DNA from 3 places in the Phyllobacterium sp. P30BS-XVII genome. Region 1 is predicted to be linked to each of the others. Evidence: predicted binding sites of a transcription regulator. Region 1 holds the regulator's gene; each other region holds the start of a gene.
The links. The regulator LexA, encoded in region 1, represses DNA repair genes until DNA is damaged. The targets are predictions, from matches to a motif close to TGTTCNNNNTGTGTTCNG.
Positions count from the first base shown of each region.

Region 1 (6,806 bases):
GAGATTGAATCGACCCAGCCCTTGGCCCGATCAATAGCGGTGGCCGCATCGGGGTTGTTTATGGAGATCGTGCCATCAGCCTCAATGATCTGTCCGCCGCCCGATGATTTCACCCATTCAAGCGCATTGCAGGTCAGGCCTTCATAGGCATTGGCCTGAAATACAAAGCCGTAAATGCTTTTGTTACCGGCGGCGCGCTCACCATCCTGAATTTCCTTGGCGGTTGCCGCCATCTCATCCCAGGTCTTTGGCACAGGCTTCTTGTACTTCTCAAGAAGATCCTTGCGGTAATAGAGCGCCGGAGCATCCGTGAACATCGGCAAAGCCACAAGCTTGCCATCCACGGTCTGGCTTTCAATGATCGAGGGAATGTGCTGGTCGATAACGTCTTTGGCTGCAGGCTTCAGATCAAGAAACTGGTCGGCCAATTGCGGCGCCCAGATCACGTCGGTGCGGTAAACATCAATATCGGTATTTCCGGCAGCGAGCCAAAGACGGTACTGGCCGAAATTATCGGAGCTATTGGCGGGCATGGCAACAATTGAAACCTTGTTGCCCGTTTCCTTTTCAAACTTGTCGAGCTGGCTGCGCAGAAACTCGCGTCCATTGCCCGTATCACCCGACACGATGGCAAGATTGGCGGCAAATGCTCCCGACGCCAGCAAAGTGGTGGTCAAAAGGGTCGCAATAAATGATTTGGCTTTCATGATTTCCTCCCAAAAATCTGATGGAATCGGATCACTTGCATCGTGGTGACGCCAGTTTCCCCTCGTAAAACTCCTCCTGAAGCGCTTTGGTAAACTCATTCAAACCATAAATTCAAAGCGCTTTGAATGAAAAATGGCAAAGCTGTTTTAAACTGTCAAGCCGCAAATTGGCTATTGCCTTGGAGCCCTACATTCCCAGATTGATCATTTTCCAATATTACTATTGAATAACAAGCTATTGTGTCCGAACGCTCACATCATAAAAAGCGGGCATGTCCCTTGTTGAAACTCGGGGCTGATAACCATAGATCACAATATTGCGAGAAATTGCTCAAAGCGCTTTGAATTTTTACTCTGGTTGTGTTTATTATTTGCGGTCATATCTGCGCTGCGGACATAGCGTTCCGGTCACCGGAATGTTTGGCTGCTTTGCCTGATCGAATTGAATACTGGATTGCTGCCATGAAACTTAAGGAACTGGCCGACCAATTGGGACTCTCGCAGACAACAGTCAGTCGCGCCCTGAACGGCTATCCTGAGGTTAACAAGGCAACCCGTGAGCGCGTCAGCGAGGCCGCGCTCAAATTCGGTTACAGTGCCAATGCCAATGCGCGCCGCCTTGCCATTGGTCGCATCGGTGCTATCGGCATTTTGATGCCGCGCGATCGCAGTGAACGTTTTGGCCCGCACACAAGCGAGTTTTTCTCCGGTCTGGCCGAGCAGCTTTCACTGCATGAAATGGACCTGCTGATGAGCCCGAGCATCAACAATGATGAACTGGCAGCCTACAGGCGGCTGATTTCCAGCAAGCGCGTCGATGGCATTATCGTAACCGGCCCTACCCTGATGGATGAACGGGTTGCCATGCTCACCGAGGCGAAATTTCCCTTTGTGCTGCATGGACGCACCAATATCACAGCGCCGCATGCCTGGCTCGATATCGACAATGCCGGTGCATTCAGGCAGGCAACGTCGCATCTGCTTGATCTAGGGCACCGCCATGTCGCGATGATCGACGGTCTCAAGGGGCACACATTCTCAGAGCACCGTGAAATGGGATATCGCGAAGCGCTGGTGGAACGGGGCCTTCCCATTGATCCGCGTTTCATCGTGCATGAGCGCTTTTCCGATGAAACGGGTTTTCATGAGGCGCAGCGGCTTTTATCCTACACTCCGCATCCGACGGCTATCCTTGCCGGTTCCATGATGACGGCGCTTGGCGTCTTCCGCGCCATTCGCTCCAGGGGTTATGAATTGGGCAAGGAGGTCTCTGTCATCGCCCATGATGACGTTTTTCCCTATCTCAACGCCAGCAACATGGTCCCGGCCATGACGACAACCCGCTCCTCGATCCGCTCCGCCGGTTCGCGCATTGCTGAACTGCTGGTGCGGGTGCTGGATGGCGAGCCAGTTGAAAACATCCACGAGATATGGCCCGTCGAGCTTGTCCTGCGCCAGTCAAGCGGACCACCCATCGCTCCGCGGCGTTGAAGCGAGCGTTTAGCGATTCGGGTAATTGATGTCGTAATACTGTGATATCCGATTGGTGATCGATCAAAAAGCGCCTTCGATTCAGCCATTTTCATCACCATACAGCTAGTATTGACGCTTCGAGTACAGTCGCAACGGAATATTAAGCACTTGTAGAACAATGCTGGAACAGATAGTGTTTGTTCTGGTTTTGTTTTTCCGATTCCCTGCTAAAGGATCGCCGATGCTCACGCGTAAACAACATGAACTTCTTCTCTTCATTCATGAGCGTCTGAAGGAGACGGGTATCCCGCCATCCTTCGACGAAATGAAGGATGCGCTGGATCTGGCTTCCAAATCCGGCATTCACCGGTTGATCACTGCGCTCGAAGAACGCGGCTTCATTCGCCGGCTTGCCAACAGGGCACGCGCGCTGGAAGTCCTGCGCCTGCCGGACTCCATTGCTCCGGGGCTCAACGCCCAGAGAAAGTTCGAGCCAAGCGTCATCGAGGGCAGTCTCGGGCGCAATGTTGCACCGCCAAAGCCGCAGCCGCGCGCTTCCAACGACATGGACATGCCTGCCAATGTCAGCATTCCCGTCATGGGCCGGATCGCTGCGGGTGTGCCCATCTCCGCCATCCAGAACCAGACCCATATGCTGAGCCTTCCGCCGGATATGATCGGCAGCGGCGAGCATTACGCGCTGGAAGTTAAAGGCGACTCGATGATCGAGGCGGGTATTTTTGATGGCGATACCGTCGTCATCAAGCGCGGCGATACGGCCAATCCCGGTGAAATCATCGTGGCTCTTGTTGATGATGAAGAGGCAACCCTTAAGCGTTTCCGCCGCAAGGGAGCATCGATTGCCCTTGAAGCGGCTAATCCTGCCTATGAAACGCGGATTTTTGGACCGGATCGCGTGCAGGTACAGGGTAAACTCGTCGGACTTATCAGGCGTTATTGATCCAGACCGGCATCCCGTTCATCGCTGTTCGGGGTGCTCGCTTTTGTTTTTGGCTTATGTACACGTTCCGGCATGTTGCGTGCCGCTCTTGAGTGAACGCGGTAAGTGTTCCATGGCCGGTCTGGCGGCCCAATGGCATAGGTCAGGCTGGCTGAGATCAACCTTTGATCCAATGCTTGTTCGATCCTGGAAGCATTCATTGCTTCCCCATACCCCTGTGTGACCGGCCCCTGTGTGACCGGGTCCAAGCGGATTTCCGCGGCGCCATTCAAAGCAAGATCGTGCAATGTACCAACCAATGTGCCGGGATTGCTACAGCTGACATCCCTTCCCGCAAAGGCCAGAACGACAATATTTCCTTCACTACAGGCTGCGTCCCTGTATGCAGCTTTATCCGTATAGGCGATGATAAGCCCTCCCGGTTCGCGCGCCGTACAAAGCTTGTCCGCGCATTCAAACATTCCGTCTGTAGCTTGCGCATTGGCCTTGGCGGGTTTGATAATCTGCGCAAGCCCATAACCCTGCTGCCAATTGTTCAGGATGAATGCGCCGCCTTGCGGCCGATTGATCATCAGTATTTCGCCATTGCGCAGTCCGACCAGTCTGCCATCCTCCGATATGACAATATCCGGCGATATGGCGCGCAGCATGACGAGCGCGCCGACGGCCAATAGTGGCAGGCTGCACAGGCGCAGCCACGACGACAGGAACAAGAGGACAATCAATCCCGCACTCAGGAGCAGCAGGCTCATTTGCGGCATTGGGCCAAGATGGCCGCTGGGCGAAAGGGCCGCGACATGATTGGCAATGATGGTGAAGAGTTCAATCCCCCGCTCCATGACACGGAAGGGCAGCCAGTCCATATCGAAAGGCATGAGCAGCAACGCCAGAACGGCGAAGGGCATGACAAGGATGGATATGACAGGCAGAGCCAGTGCGTTGCCGATCAAACCAAGTGGTGCCGTATTGTTGAAATGATAGACGGCAAAGATCGCACTGGCTGAACCGGCGACCAAAGACGTCATGGCGATGCCATTGATATGATCGACGATCCTGTCCGGCAATTGCAAAAGCAAACCATTGCGGCGTTTGCGCCGGCTGTTCCCCAATGCTCTGCGTGGGGACCACCAGCCATAAAATGCGATCAGCGCTGCCGTGGCGGAGTAGGACATCTGAAAACTCGGTCCCAGAATTTCGTGTGGTGCGATGGCGATTGTAACGAGTGCCGCCAATGCAACATTGCGCAATGACAGTGCCGCGCGGTCCGCGATCATGGCGATGAGTATCACCGCCAGCATGACAAAGCTGCGCTGGGCAGCAACATCGAGACCAGAAAGCAGCAGATAAAATGCGCAGGCCAGCAGCGCGGCAAAGGCTGAGAACTTCTTGATCGGATATCGCGCGGAGAATTCCGGGAAGAATGCCAGCGAGGCACGCAAGGCCCCCATGACGATCGCCGCAACAAGCGCCATATGGAACCCGGATATAGACAGGACATGCGACAGACCGCTGAGCCGCATGGCATTGTTCGTCGCTTCACTGATGCCGTCGCGCTGTCCGGTGATCTGCGACGCAGCAATTGCCCCCGGCTCCCCCTTGATCTGATGCTGAATATGATTGGTGAGTTGCTGACGCATGCCCGCCACCATCAGCAATATCTGGTCTGCAATCCCGGCGGGTTTTGCAAGCGATACAATTTCCGGCTTGCCCAGAAAGAACCCGTTGCCGCCAATGCCGCGATAGTAGTTATGGAATGCAAAATCGCAATTGCCCGGCCGTACGGGTCCCGATTGCGGACGCAGATGCACCAGACCATGCAGGCTGGTGCCGGGCCCGGCATCGGGTGGCAAGGAACGGGCAGATATAACAAGCCGTTCTGGCTTATAGAGAAGCTGCGGACGTTCGGTTGCAATGACATCCATGGTCAGCCGCCAGCCACCACGTTCGGGCCGGGCGATCGCCACAATGCGGCCCGTCAAACGGGTGGTAATGCCGGAGCCAAGCATGGTTGTATCAAGGCGCATGGTTTCAAACTTGGCGCACAGCATGCCGGTGATAATGCACAGCGCGATGGTCAGGCAGAGACTTATCAGCCGCCTGTTAACAGCCAGCAGTTTCAGCCCTGACAATGCGGTCAATCCGAAGAGAATGGCACTCAGTCTGGGTTCCGTTGGCAGGCTGAAATAGACAACAGCGCCACTCCCGGCAAAGACAGGCACAAACAGAAAGAAATTGCCCCGATCATATTCCCGGCTAAATGCGAGAGGAATGCTCGATGGTATGTGCCGAACCCAATGCCATCTGGTCGTCACCGCGCGGCGCGTCTTTGCTAGAAGATTGCTCCGCTCGGGAAAATCAGGTTCGTCTTGAGGTATTTGAGTCGCAAAATCGCGCTCATCGACGGCTGGACGATCAAAAAAGTGCCGTTCACTCGTTTGTGTACTGGTGACAGGGCGCCGCATTTGCCTCCAAATCTGCCAATGCCCTTGCACAGCAGCGCTCCTATGCTACATCAACGCCAGATCAAATCGATTGGAGGTTAGGCTAATAGCCGAAGCCTCCGCTGGAGTACTTATGTCATCACCCGTTGTTACCCGTTTTGCACCCTCCCCGACCGGATACCTCCATATTGGTGGTGCCCGCACGGCCCTGTTTAACTGGCTCTACGCCAAGCATACGGGCGGCAAGATGCTGCTGCGCATCGAAGATACGGATCGCGAACGCTCATCAGAAGCGGCGGTGACAGCTATTCTTGATGGCCTGAAGTGGCTCGGCCTCGATTGGGATGGCGATGCGGTCTCGCAATATGAGCGTGCGCCGCGCCACCGGGAAGTCGCTGAAGAGCTGGTTGCCAAGGGCAAGGCCTATTATTGCTATGCTTCACAGGCAGAGCTTGAGGAAATGCGCGAAAAGGCCCGCGCCGAAGGCCGACCACCCCGCTATGATGGCCGCTGGCGCGATCGTGACCCGAAGGAAGCACCTGAAGGCGTCAAGCCGGTTATCCGCATCAAGGCACCGCAGGAAGGTGAAACCCTCGTGCGCGACCTCGTGCAGGGCGATGTGCGCTTTCCCAACAAGGATCTCGATGATTTCATCATCCTGCGCTCCGATGGCAATCCGACCTATATGCATGCGGTTGTGGTTGATGACCATGACATGGGCGTTACCCACATTATCCGTGGTGACGATCACCTGACCAATGCCGCACGCCAGACGGTTATCTACGATGCCATGGGCTGGGATGTGCCTGTCATGGGCCATATTCCACTGATCCATGGTGCGGATGGCGCAAAGCTGTCCAAGCGTCACGGGGCGCTGGGTGTGGAGGCCTATCGTGCGATGGGCTATCTGCCTGCCGCCTTGCGCAACTATCTCGTGCGTCTTGGCTGGAGCCATGGCGATGATGAAATCATGTCCGATGCCCAGATGATCGAATGGTTCGAAATCTCCGATATCAATCGCGGTGCATCGCGTTTCGACTTCCAGAAGCTGGAAGCCATCAACGGCCACTATATGCGTTTTTCCGATGATGCCGATCTGGTCAAAGCCATGATCGATATCCTGCCCGAAATCGAAGGCGGCGCGGACATTCTGTCGCGGCTCGATGACCGGACCAGGCAGCAGCTGCTGGCAGCGATGCCCGGCCTGAAAGAGCGCGCCAAGAC
Region 1 covers NZ_JACGXO010000006.1:194,412-201,217, forward strand. Annotated here, with positions in the region: gene FHW17_RS17720 (ABC transporter substrate-binding protein) at 1-707, opposite strand, end outside; gene FHW17_RS17725 (substrate-binding domain-containing protein) at 1,170-2,198, shown strand; gene lexA (transcriptional repressor LexA) at 2,422-3,141, shown strand; gene FHW17_RS17735 (ComEC/Rec2 family competence protein) at 3,135-5,603, opposite strand; gene gltX (glutamate--tRNA ligase) at 5,716-6,806, shown strand, end outside.

Region 2 (6,806 bases), on a different contig from region 1:
CCCCGCAACCCACCCCATTGCCCCCCACCGTCATCCTCAGTCCTCGGGTTTAACCCGAGGACTGAGGATGACGGTGGGGTAGGTTGCGGGTGGGGTAGATTGCGGTGGGGTGGGTTGCGGGGGAGTGAAGTTCTGCAATGGTGAAGATTAGTTTTGCAACCAAACCACCCCCTCATCCTGAGCTTGTCGAAGGGCGCAACAACGGTTTTGCAAATTCCCCTCTTTACCACGCCCGCTTTTGCGTCTGGCTATTTAAAGGTGGGAAAGACGGGCGATCCAAAGGGGAACGCGGAAGTCTTGGTATTGGTAGTGTAATCAGTGCGTTCCCCGGAGATTTTCCTGTTTTGCCAAGAAAATAACCGGATCACCCGTCCCGATGACTGGTTTTACCCTTGTGAGATAAAACCTTTCACCTGCGGCTGGGTTTTCCCCGCAGGTGAAATCACCGATCCTTTCCTGACTTCAGAAGGTTTCCGGAGCATTCCCGCCGGAAAGGACACCATCAGAATAAGCGAGGCTGGATGGTGTTGGATAAGTTGGTGTATTTTTTTTGAAAATGGGTGGTTGCAGTAGCATGGTCGCGCCCTTCGACAAGCTCAGGATGAGGGAGAGGGAGGGTTGCAAAGCTAATCGCCAACATTGGAGATCACCAACATTCGAGATTGCATCGATTACAGAACTTGGCCCCCTGCAACCCACCACTCTCCCTCATGGTGAGCCTCCTGAGCCTGTCGAAGGGCGAACCACGCACCGTTTCGTGGCAACCGCAGTGCTTCAAATCTGCTTTACAAAACTATCCAGCACGCGTTTTTGCCCGGCCTTGTCAAAATCGATGGTCAGTTTGTTGCCTTCGATTGATGACACATTGCCGTTGCCGAACTTGATGTGGAAAACCCGGTCGCCGACATCGAAATTTGATGGGGTTTCGCTGACGGATTTGGCCACCAGTTCGCCGTCGATCATGCGGCCTTTGACCGAGCCGCGTCCGGCGCCGTGGCCGGAATCCGTTTCGCCATAGCCGATGCGCTCGACCTTTGAGCCGGAGCGCGAGCCCCAGTTGTTGCGCGTGGCATCGGAGCGGTTCTGCTGGGCGCGCTGCCAGCCGGGGGTGGAATAGGTGTTTTCAAACGGATCGGCCCGGTCAAAGCGTGACTGGCCATAGCCGCCGCCGGAGCCGTAACCGCCATAGGAATTTCCAGTCGCAACAACTTCGACATGCGCTTCGGGCAATTCTTCGAGGAAACGCGACGGGATTGTCGATTGCCACAGGCCGTGAATACGCCGGTTGGAGACAAACCAGATATGCAGGTTTTTCTTGGCGCGCGTCACGCCGACATAGGCAAGGCGCCGCTCTTCCTCAAGGCCGGAGCGCCCGCCCTCATCCAGCGCACGCTGATGCGGGAACAGACCTTCCTCCCAGCCGGGCAGGAACACGGTTTCAAACTCAAGCCCCTTGGCCGAATGCAGCGTCATGATGTTGACGGCATCGAGATTTTCGTTCTGCTCGGCATCCATGACCAGCGCCACATGCTCGAGGAAGGAACGCAGGGATTCGTACTCCTCCATGGAGCGGATGAGTTCTTTCAGGTTTTCCAACCGCCCCGGCGCTTCCGCCGAACGATCCGCCTGCCACATGGCGGTATAGCCGGACTCATCGAGGATCATTTCGGCGAGTTGGGTGTGCGGTGTAGAATCAATCAGTGATTGCCAGCGGTGGAAATTCTCCACCACTTCGCGCAGGGCGGAGCGGGGTTTGGGTTTCAGCTCTTCCGTCTGCACCAGATCGGCAGCGGCATCCAGCATGCCAATATCGCGGGCACGGGCATAATCATGCACCTGCCGGATCGCCGCTTCACCCAGACCGCGTTTGGGTGTGTTGACGATACGCTCCAGCGCCAGATCGTCGGACCCTTGCGCGACAACGCGGAAATAGGCGAGGGCATCGCGGATTTCGAGCCGTTCATAGAAACGCGGGCCGCCAACAACGCGGTAATTCAGCCCAAGAGTAACGAAACGGTCTTCGAACTCGCGCATCTGGAAGGAGGCGCGCACAAGGATGGCCATATTGTTGAGCGTGTGGCCCTTGCGCTGCGCCTGCTCGATTTCCTCGCCGACAGCGCGGGCTTCCTCTTCGGAATCCCATGCGGCGTGGACATTGACCTTGGCGTCTTCGGCATTGGGCGCATCGGTGAACAGGGTTTTGCCGAGGCGGCCCTCATTGTGGGAAATCAGGAACGAGGCTGCGCCGAGAATATGCGCCGTCGAGCGATAGTTGCGCTCCAGACGGATCACGACAGCGCCGGGAAAATCTTTCTCAAAGCGCAGGATATTGTCAACCTCTGCACCGCGCCAGCCATAGATTGATTGATCGTCATCACCAACGCAGCAGACATTCTTTGAACCCTGCGAAATCAGGCGCAGCCACATATATTGCGCAGTGTTGGTGTCCTGATACTCGTCCACCAGAATATAGCGGAATTTGGCGTGATATTCCTTCAGCACATCGGGATAGGCGCGGAACATGCGGATGGGATGGCAAAGCAGATCACCGAAATCGCAGGCGTTGAGGGTTTTCAGGCGGTTCTGATAGGCGGTGTAAAGCTCGCGGCCCTTGCCATTGGCAAAGGCGCGGGCATCGCCTTCAGGGATTTCCGTGGGGCCAAGGCCCTTGTTCTTCCAGCCGTCTATCATCAGCGCGAACTGCTTGGCGGGCCAGCGCTTGTCATCGAGCCCTTCAGCCTGAATGATCTGCTTGATCAGGCGGATGACATCATCCGTGTCGAGAATGGTAAAATCCGAGCGCAGCCCGACCAGTTCCGCATGACGGCGGAGCAGCTTGACGCCGATGGAGTGGAACGTGCCGAGCCACGGCATGCCTTCCACGGCACCGCCGACGAGAACGCCAATGCGCTCCTTCATCTCGCGTGCCGCCTTGTTGGTGAAGGTCACTGCAAGGATCTGGCTGGGATAGGCTTTGCCGAGCGACAGGATATGGGCGATGCGTGAGGTGAGGACCCGCGTCTTGCCCGTGCCTGCACCGGCCAGAACCAGTACCGGACCTTCGGTGGTTTCAACCGCAAGACGTTGTTCCGGGTTGAGGCCATTGAGGTAAGGCGGTGCGCCGCGCGCCTGCATGGCGCGTGCAGCTATGCCCTGGGGCTGGCGAGGCGCATCAGGTTCGTCGAAAAACGGAATATCGTCTGGCAATCCGGACATTTGTCTCCAATGTAGTGATTCGGCACCAAAAAACTAGGTCAATGCGATACAAAGCAAGAACATACAGCATTTACCTGATTGTTTCCCCTGAAACTTGCGATTGAAAAATTCAATCATCGATATTGCACCGGTTTGAATTAAGGCATACGCCTTAGTCATAAGAGGAATCTGGCAGCCGATGGCCCGTTCGCAGCCTCATGTCAGGACCATTCGATCTTGATTGAGCTTGGAAAGGACCCCTACCATGGCAATCACTCTGACGGCTCTCCTTTTTCTCATTATTGCGGCTGCCCTTGGTGTGGGCGGTGTCTGGCTCGCCGCTCTTGGCGGCAGCTGGTATTACATCATCGCGGCTCTTGCCTTTCTTCTCACCTCCATTCTGCTGTTCCGAAGGCGGCCCTCCGCATTGCTCGTTTATGCGGTGCTGGTGATCGGCACGCTTGGCTGGGCAATCTGGGAAATCGGGTTTGACTGGTGGCAGCTTGCACCGCGCGGCGGTGTGATCATTCTCCTCGCGCTCTGGTTGCTGACGCCATGGGTGCGCGGCAAACTTGTGCGGGCAGGTGGTGAAAGTTCGGCAGCCGGAAGTGCTGCGCTGTTTGTGACGGTTCTGGTGGCGCTTGGGGTTGCCGGTTATTCCATGACGCAGGACCCGCTTGATCTCGCGGGCCAGCTCAGCAAGGAGGCAGTCGTTACAACGCCGGATCTTGGCGGTGTGCCCAATGACGACTGGCATTATTATGGCCGCAGCCTTTACGGCCAGCGCTATTCGCCGCTGAAGCAGATTACGCCTGATAATGTCGCCAATCTGCAGGTCGCATGGACCTATCAGACCGGCGATGTGCGCCGTTCGACTGATGTGCCTGAGACGACCTATCAGGTCACGCCGCTCAAAGTGCGCGATACGCTTTATATCTGCACGCCGCACAATTTTGTCATTGCGCTGGATGCGGCGAGCGGCAAGGAAAAATGGCGTTTTGATCCGCAGGTGAAGGACAATAATGACCGGCAGCATCAGACCTGCCGCGGTGTCTCCTATTATGCGGATGCGAGCGTCGCCGCCGGTCAGCCCTGTGCAGAGCGGGTTTATATGCCAACCGCCGATGCGCGGCTGATTGCGCTTGATGCGGCCAATGGTCAGGTTTGTCCGGCTTTTGGCGACAAGGGCACCGTTCATCTTGAAACCGGCATGCCCTATAATCCAGCCGGTTATTACTATTCCACCTCGCCGCCGGTTATTGCCGCGGGCAAAATCATTGTCGGCGGTGCGGTCAACGACAATTATTCCATACACGAACAGTCAGGTGTTATTCGCGCCTTCGATATCAACACGGGTGCGCTGGTGTGGAACTGGGATTCCGGTAATCCTGATGTGACGACGCCACTGCCGGAAGGGCAGAAATATACGGCCAATTCCCCCAATAGCTGGTCGATTTCCAGCGCCGAAGAAAAGCTCGGATTGCTCTATGTGCCGCTGGGCAACCAGACGCCTGATCAGCTTGGGGCAGGGCGTTCGGCCAATGTGGAGAAATTCTCCTCGTCCATCGTGGCGCTTGATTTGAACACCGGCCAACTGCGTTGGGTGCGCCAGACTGTGCATCATGATCTGTGGGACATGGATGTGCCCTCGCAGCCAAGTCTTGTCGATGTGAATACGGCAACCGGCACGGTCCCGGCGCTGGTCGGTCCGACAAAACAGGGTGATCTCTATGTGCTCGACCGGCGTTCGGGCGAGCCGATCATTCCTGTCGAGGAGGTGCCTGCACCGGGCGGTGCTATCGAGGGCGATCATACATCGCCGACACAGCCGGTTTCGGGCCTGACATTCATGCCGCAACCCTTGCAGGGCAAGGATATGTGGGGCGTCAGCATGTTCGATCAGCTTGCCTGCCGCATCAACTTCCTCAAGCTGCGTTATGAGGGCCGGTATACGCCGCCGTCATTGCAGGGCTCGCTGATCTATCCCGGCAATTTCGGCGTGTTCAACTGGGGCGGCGTTGCCGTTGATCCCGAGCGGCAGATCATGTTCGGGATGCCGACCTATCTCGCCTTTACCTCGCGGCTGGTGCCACGTGCCGACGTGCCTGCACCCGGTGTTGGCACGAAGGGCAGTGAGCAGGGCCTCAACCGCAATGAGGGCGCGCCCTATGCGGTGGTGATGGGGCCGTTTGTCTCGCCGCTTGGTCTGCCTTGCCAGACACCGCCCTGGGGCTATGTGGCCGGTGCGGATTTACGCACGGGCAAGATCGCCTGGAAGCATCGCAATGGCACGGTCTATGATTCCTCGCCGCTGCCACTGCCATTCAAGGTTGGCGTGCCCGGCCTTGGCGGCCCGATCATTACGGCTGGCGGCGTGGCATTCCTTGGCGCTTCTGTGGATAATTACCTGCGCGCCTATGACGTGACCAGCGGCAAGCAGCTATGGGAAGGGCGTCTTCCCGCCGGTGGCCAGTCGACACCAATGTCCTATGCGCTGGCTGATGGGAAGCAATATGTCGTTATCGTCGCCGGTGGGCATGGCTCGATCAATACCAAGCCCGGCGATTATGTCATCGCCTATACGCTGCCGAAGTAATAGCGCCGCATGACAAGCCTCCCGGATTTACTCCGGGAGGCTTTTTATTGACTGCTATCCAAACTGCCATTATCCATAGAGCAGGCAGATACAGCCAGCCGCTCGCGGGTTCTTAGCCCAAGGTGAATGTATCAATGAAGCTTCGTTTCATCCTTGTCTGGTGAACGGGTCGGCAATGCGGGCACTGACTTTCCTCGTTCACATGACGATAGGGATAGATGATGCGCACTTTTCACGACGCCAAGGCGATGGCCAAATCGCTACGACAGGCACTTGCAGCCAAAAATATCGATATTTCGCACAGTGATGGTCTGGAACTGGTTGCGGCCGGGTTCGGTCTTGATAACTGGAACGTGCTTGCAGCAAAGATTGCGGCAGAAGAACCTGCCGGGAAGGATGCTATATCCTTCGGGCCTGCCAATCCGATCCTGCGGATTTTCGATGTGGACAAGGCAAGAGAGTTTTATCTGGATTTTCTTGGCTTTACGCTGGATTGGGAACACCGGTTTGGCGACAATTTTCCGCTCTATTGCCAGGTCTCACGCTCAGGTTTGACGTTGCATTTGAGCGAGCATTCCGGTGATGCAAGTCCCGGTGCGCGGGTTTTTGTACGGATGAAGGGTATTGAAGCCTTTCATAAGGAACTTCACGCCAAGAATTACCGCTTCATGAAACCCGGTCTTGAGGATGCTCCATGGGGCCGCGAGGTGCATGTGACCGATCCATTCAGCAACCGCATTTCGTTCTGTGAAGATAAATAGAGTGTTTTGTGTTGGCAGTGCTGGAGTGATCCGGTGCTGCCAGCATTCATTTACACGAAAGATGCTGGGCATCACGAAAGATGCTGGGCATCCCTCTCTCCGTCATCCTCGGGCTTGACCCGAGGACCCATCATTGAGGGCCAGTAACATTGCAACGTATCGGTACCGATTTTGCTTGTTTGCCGTGGGTCCTCGGGTCAAGCCCGAGGATGACGGAGAGAGGGATGTTTAAGGATGGTGGCGAGGCAGGTGTT
Region 2 covers NZ_JACGXO010000002.1:487,243-494,048, forward strand. Annotated here, with positions in the region: gene FHW17_RS08260 (UvrD-helicase domain-containing protein) at 775-3,216, opposite strand; gene FHW17_RS08265 (glucose/quinate/shikimate family membrane-bound PQQ-dependent dehydrogenase) at 3,461-5,791, shown strand; gene FHW17_RS08270 (glyoxalase superfamily protein) at 6,013-6,552, shown strand.
Region 2: a site for LexA is predicted at 3,261-3,278, ahead of FHW17_RS08260 (UvrD-helicase domain-containing protein). Genes of this name have one in related genera too.

Region 3 (6,806 bases), 110 kb from region 1:
CGGGTCTTCCGCGTAGAGGCGGCTTTCAATGGCCCAGCCATTCAGCTTGACATCCGACTGTTTCAGCTTGAGCTTTTCGCCCGCTGCAATCAGGATCATCTGCTCGACAAGATCAACGCCGGTGATCAGCTCTGTTACCGGATGCTCCACCTGCAAGCGCGTGTTCATTTCAAGGAAATAGAAGTTGCGGTGCTTGTCGACGATGAACTCGACCGTACCGGCGCTTTGATAGTCAACGGCCTTGGCCAGTGCCACGGCCTGCTCGCCCATCGCCTTGCGGGTTGCCTCGTCAAGGAAGGGTGACGGCGCTTCCTCAACCACTTTCTGGTTGCGGCGCTGCACGGAGCACTCGCGCTCGCCCAGATAGATGCAGTTGCCAAAGTTATCGCCGAGCACCTGAATTTCGATATGGCGCGGTTCAACGACGAATTTTTCGATGAAAACCCGGTCGTCGCCAAAGGAATTGCGCGCTTCCGAGGTGGCCCGTTCAAACCCGTCGCGCACTTCGCTCTCGTCCCACGCAATGCGCATTCCCTTGCCACCGCCACCGGCGGAAGCCTTGATCATCACGGGATAACCGATTTCGCCAGCGATCTTTTCCGCATGGGCGACATCGGTAATGATGTCGAGAAAGCCCGGCACGGTGTTGACCTTGGCGGCATTGGCAAACTTTTTCGATTCGATCTTGTCGCCCATGGCGATGATCGCCTTGGGTTTTGGCCCGATGAAAATGATACCTTCCTTCTCAAGCGCCTCGCAGAAGGAGGCACGTTCGGACAGGAAACCATAGCCGGGATGAACCGCTTGCGCGCCGGTTGCCTTGCAGGCGGCAATGATCTTGTCCGCGACGAGATAGCTTTCGGAGGCCGCCGCGGGACCGATATGCACCGCTTCATCGGCCATTTCGACATGAACGGCATCACGATCCGCATCGGAATAGACGGCGACCGTGGCGATCCCCATTCTCCTTGCCGACTTGATGACGCGGCAGGCAATTTCCCCACGGTTTGCAATCAGGATTTTCTTGAACACTTTTATGGACCTCCCGCACACATGCATCTTTGGTTCTATTGCCAATGGCAGCTTTGCTCAACAGGTAAGATCGCTAATTGAAAGCGGGCTCCGGAGCCTTCTGCTTTTTGCCCTCGCGCCAGACCACATAGGCACCCGACGCGATGATAATGGCGATCCCAAGCCATTTCGAAGCGGTGGGAAACTCCTGAAACACGAACAGGCCGATGATGACGGCCATGACGATCTCCAGATACTGGAATGGCGCCAGAAGCGAAGCTGGTGCGAGACGCGAGGCCTGCACAACCAGAAGATGGCCACCCGTGGCAATTGCCCCGATGGCAAACAGCAGAAACCACGACATGCCGGTTGCCGGCGTTCCCAGCGTCATATCGCTGACACCGAACCAGGCACCGAAGAAAAGCGCGACAATCACTGTCACCGTACCGCCAATGCCCGCATAAAGCTGCATGACAAGCGGCGTATCATGGGCGCCAAAGCGCCGATTGAGAACGAGATAGACGGCAAAGAGCGCCGCCGTGCCCAGCGGCAGCAGCGATACCCAGCCAAAAAGCTCCCAGCTTGGCTGGATAACGATTAGCGTGCCGATAAACCCGATGGCAACGGCAATGCGCCTGCGCCAGCCCACCGTCTCTTTCAGGACGACGGCGGAGAGCAGCGTCAGCATCAGCGGCTCGACAAAGAACACCGCCATGGCATCAGCCAGCGGCATATATTTGACGGCGGCGAAAAAGCACAGGCTGCCAATCCCCATCAGAAAGCCGCGAAACAGATTGCCCCAGAGATTATGGGGTTTCAGCGACCGCATACCTGTCAGCGCGACAATAATCAGCAAAGTCAGGATCGTCTGAACCACGAAGCGGGAGAGCGTCACGGTCGCAGGTGGCAGGCTATCAACAGTTGAAAGCCATTTGGCGATCGCATCCATCATCGGCAGGATAAACATGGCACCGGCCATCGTTCCAACGCCCCTCATCTGCGGTGAGGTTGTGTTTTCCATGCTGTCGACCTTTCCGGGACAAATAGCTCAGGCGAGGCCTTCTGGCATATCGGCTCTGTGGAAAAATGCAATCGCCCGGAGAATGGAATACTGACGCAAAATGGCGGCAGATTTGACTTTTCAGTCAGTAAATGTTGCAAAAGGCCCCTCCCACACCCGCAAAAACAAGAAAAAAATGGAGAATCCCCATGACTTTTTCCAATAATATCATGACTGACGTGCCTGATATGGACACGACAGGCGGCCGCCTGTCGCGCGCCCGAGATGCCAAGTCCATGACGGTGGCAGAACTCGCCGAACGCATTGGCGTGAAAGCCGAAACGCTTGCCGCCTGGGAATCCGACCGGTCGGAGCCGCGCGCCAACAGATTGTTCATGCTGGCTGGGTCACTGGGCGTTACGCCAACATGGCTGATGCACGGGGTCGGGCAATCACCCGATGAAAGCGAAACAGCCGACGATAATCAGGTGCTGAAAAGCCAGATTGCAAATCTCAAGCTTCTGCATGAAGCGCTTGGCGAGCGCATTGACGAACTCGAAAAGGTGGTCTCAAGCCTTAAAGCGGCTTGAAACCTGGGTTATCAGACCATAGTTCTGTGGTGAACGCCGGAACAGATCGCGAACTCCCATCGCGTTTCCATGCGAACCATGTAAAGATTGCTGGTGATTCGCAGCCCCTGTAGCATTGGCCAAAATACGATATGGATGACAATAACGACCTCTTTTCAGCGATAGTCAAAACAGCACGGGAACGTCAGGCAGCGGTTGCACAGCCTAAGCCCGAACCGGTTGTGACCCCGACAGCCCCAGTGACGCCAGTCACGTCAGCGACACCAGTCACGTCAGTGACGCCGGTGGTTCCGCCTGTGAAAATCGCACCTGCTCCAGCGGCGAAAGCATCCCCGCGTTCAACACCCGCGAGCAGCGGCAGCTATAGTGCTGCGGATATTGAGGTTCTCGAAGGGCTTGAGCCGGTTCGCCGCCGCCCCGGCATGTATATTGGCGGAACGGATGAGCGGGCGCTGCATCACCTTTTCGCCGAAGTCATCGACAATGCCATGGACGAAGCGGTGGCTGGTCATGCCAATTTCATCGATATCGATCTTGAGGAGAATGGCTATCTCTCGGTGACAGACAATGGCCGCGGCATACCGATTGATCCACACCCCAAATTCAAAGACAAATCTGCTCTCGAAGTCATCATGACGACGCTTCATTCCGGCGGCAAATTTGACTCGAAGGTTTATGAGACTTCCGGTGGTCTGCACGGTGTCGGTGTTTCCGTGGTCAACGCCCTGTCCGATCATGTTGAAGTGGAAGTGGCGCTCAACCGGCGCCTTTACCGGCAACGGTTCTCGCGTGGCCATCCTCTTGGGCCACTGGAAGATATTGGCGAGGTCCACAATCGCCGTGGCACGCGCGTCACTTTTCATCCGGACCCTGATATTTTTGGTCAGGGCGCCAAGTTTGATCCTGCCCGGCTTTTCAAGATGGCGCGGTCAAAGGCCTATCTCTTCGGCGGCGTTGAAATCCGCTGGAACTGCGCACCATCCCTGCTTGATCCGAAGGACCCGACGCCTGACAAGGCGGTTTTCCACTTCCCTGGCGGGTTGAAGGATTATCTCGGTGCGTCGCTCGGCAAGGATTTTCAGGTCACGCGAGAAATGTTCTCGGGCAAGACCGAAAAGGCCAGTGGCCATGGCGCGCTGGAATGGGCCGTTGCCTGGTATGGCGGTGATGGCTTTGTCAATTCCTATTGCAACACCATTCCGACCGGAGAAGGCGGCACGCACGAGGCGGGCTTGCGCATCGCCCTTACCCGTGGCCTGAAAGCCTATGCGGAACTGACGGGCAACAAGCGTGCCTCGATCATCACCACTGATGATGTGATGATTTCCTCGGCGGCGATGTTGTCCGTGTTCATCCGCGAGCCGGAATTTGTCGGCCAGACCAAGGACAAGCTGGCGACCGTTGAAGCGCAGCGCATCGTTGAAAACGCCATCCGCGATCCCTTCGATCACTGGCTTGCCGCCTCGCCGCAGGAAGCATCAAAACTGCTTGAATGGGTGGTGGAACGCGCCGACGAGCGGGTAAAGCGCCGTCAGGAAAAGGAAGTCAACCGCAAGTCCGCCGTGCGCAAACTGCGTTTGCCGGGCAAGCTCGCCGATTGCAGCCAGACGGGCGCGCTTGGCGCTGAACTTTTCATCGTCGAGGGTGACTCCGCCGGTGGTTCGGCCAAGCAGGCGCGCGATCGCGCCACACAGGCAGTTTTGCCTCTGCGCGGTAAAATCCTCAATGTGGTCAGCGCCGGTCGCGAAAAGATGACGGCCAACCAGCAGATCGGTGATCTTATCCTCGCACTCGGCTGCGGCACGCGGTCGAAATATCGCGATGAGGATTTGCGCTATGACCGCGTTATCATCATGACCGATGCTGACGTCGACGGTGCGCACATCGCCTCGCTGCTGATCACGTTTTTCTATCAGGAAATGCCGGATCTTATCCGCAACGGCCATCTCTTCCTTGGCGTTCCGCCACTTTATCGCATCGCTCAGGGCGGCAAGGTCGCCTATGCGCGCGATGATGCCCACAAGGATGAGTTGATGCGCACGCTGTTCACCGGCAAGGGCAAGATCGAAATCGGACGATTCAAGGGCCTTGGCGAAATGCGCGCCGACCAGCTCAAGGAAACGACGATGGACCGCAAGAAGCGCACGCTCCTGCGCGTTCAGATCGATGAAGAGTGGATCGAGGAAACCCGCGTTGCGGTGGATGATTTGATGGGCACCAAGCCCGAAGCCCGTTTCCGGTTTATTCAGGACCGCGCTGCATTTGTGGAAGAGCTGGATATTTGAACATCCGCTTGAGCCAATCAGTCTGGAATGGCGGTGCTTCGGTGCCGCCATTTTTGTTGGGAGGGGTGAATGCTGGTGGTTGTGGTGCTTGTTCGACACACCAAGAGGGAGATGCGTGGGTTGCACAACCATTGTTGCGCCCTTCGACAAGCTCAGGATGAGGGAGAATGTTGGCTGCAATGCTAGTCGCAGAGATTGCAGTGCAAAAGGTTGCAGAACTTGACTACCTGCAACCCATCCATCTCCCTCATGGTGAGCTTGTCGAACCACGCACAACAATCGCTGCAACCACTCATTCTCAAAAAAATCACACCAACTTATCCAACACCATCCCACCTCGTTTATTCTGATGGTGTCCTTTCCGGCGGGAATGCTCCGGAAACCTTCTGAAGTCAGGAAAGGATCGATGATTTCACCTGTGGGGCTGTTAACCCTGCAGGGGAACGGTTTTGTCTCACAAGGGTAAAACCAGTCATCGAGACGGGTGATCCGGTTATTTTCTTGGTTGAAACAGGAAAATCTCCGGGGAACGCATGACTACACTACCAATACCAAGACTTCCGCGTTCCCCTTTTGGGTCGCCCGTCTTTCCCACCTTTCAATAGCCAGACGCAAAAGCGGGCGTGGTAATGGGGAAGGTATATTTCCCAACTACAATGTTGGGGGATGCAATCACCATCTTCCGTGGTTCGACAGGCTCACCATGAGGGAGTTGGGTGATGCAAGGCCAACCGTAGAGATCGCAGCGCAAAAGGTGCAGAACTTGGCTCCTGCAACCCTCCCTCTCCCTCATCCTGAGCTTGTCGAAGGGCGCGACGATCGTTTTGCAACCCACCCCTCTCCCTCATGGTTGTTATGTCGAACCACGCACCACAAACCACAACCACAAAACAAAAAGGGCGCCATCACTGGCGCCCTGATGCGGAAACAAACCTGATTAGATATGCAGTGCGTGACCCAGTGCCTTGAGTGCGGCTTCCTGAAAGCCCTCGCCCTGTGTCGGGTGTGCGTGGATTGTCCCGGCAATGTCCTCCAGACGCGATCCCATTTCCATGGCGAGCGCAAAGGAAGCCGAAAGCTCGGAGACCCCATGCCCCACCGCCTGAATACCGAGGATCAGGTGATTGCTTGCAGCAGCCACCACCCGCACAAACCCCTCCTCGCCTTCCTTGGTCATGGCGCGGCCATTGGCGGCGAAAGGAAAGAGCCCGATCTTGATCTCATGCCCGGCAGCTTTCGCCTCATCAGGCGACAGGCCTACCGTGACGATTTCGGGGTCAGTGAAACATACGGCAGCAATGGCACGCTTGTCCCAGCTGCGGTTTTCGCCCGCAACGATTTCCGCCACCATTTCACCCTGCGCCATGGCACGGTGTGCGAGCATGGGTTCGCCGGTGACATCGCCAATGGCATAGACGCCACGCATGGATGTGCGGCATTTGTCATCGATGCGGACAAACCGGCCATCCATATCGATGTCGATCTCTTCCAGCCCCCAGCCAGAGGTGACAGGCTTACGGCCAACGGTGACGAGTATCTTGTCGGCAGGGATTTTCTCATCCTTGCCATCAGCCGTTTCAATCAGCAGCGCATCGCCTTTGGTGGCAACGCCCTTGGCCTTCACGCCCGTTAATACGGTGATGCCAAGCTCGTTCAGGTGTTTGACCACCGGACGGGTCAGCTCCGCATCATATTGCGGCAGAACCTTTGACTGTGCTTCGACCACTGTCACCTTGGAGCCAAGCTTTGCATAGGCAGTGCCAAGTTCAAGCCCGATATAGCCACCACCGACAACCACGAGATTTTCAGGAATCTCAGGCAGGGACAGCGCTTCAGTCGAGGAAATGACATTGCCGCCAAAGGGCAGCGATGGCACTTCAACCGGCGCTGATCCTGTTGCAATCACCACATTTTCCGCGC
Region 3 covers NZ_JACGXO010000006.1:302,107-308,912, forward strand. Annotated here, with positions in the region: gene FHW17_RS18185 (acetyl/propionyl/methylcrotonyl-CoA carboxylase subunit alpha) at 1-1,032, opposite strand, end outside; gene FHW17_RS18190 (DMT family transporter) at 1,106-2,032, opposite strand; gene FHW17_RS18195 (helix-turn-helix transcriptional regulator) at 2,221-2,601, shown strand; gene parE (DNA topoisomerase IV subunit B) at 2,733-4,886, shown strand; gene lpdA (dihydrolipoyl dehydrogenase) at 5,824-6,806, opposite strand, start outside.
Region 3: a site for LexA is predicted at 2,639-2,656, ahead of parE (DNA topoisomerase IV subunit B). Genes of this name have one in related genera too.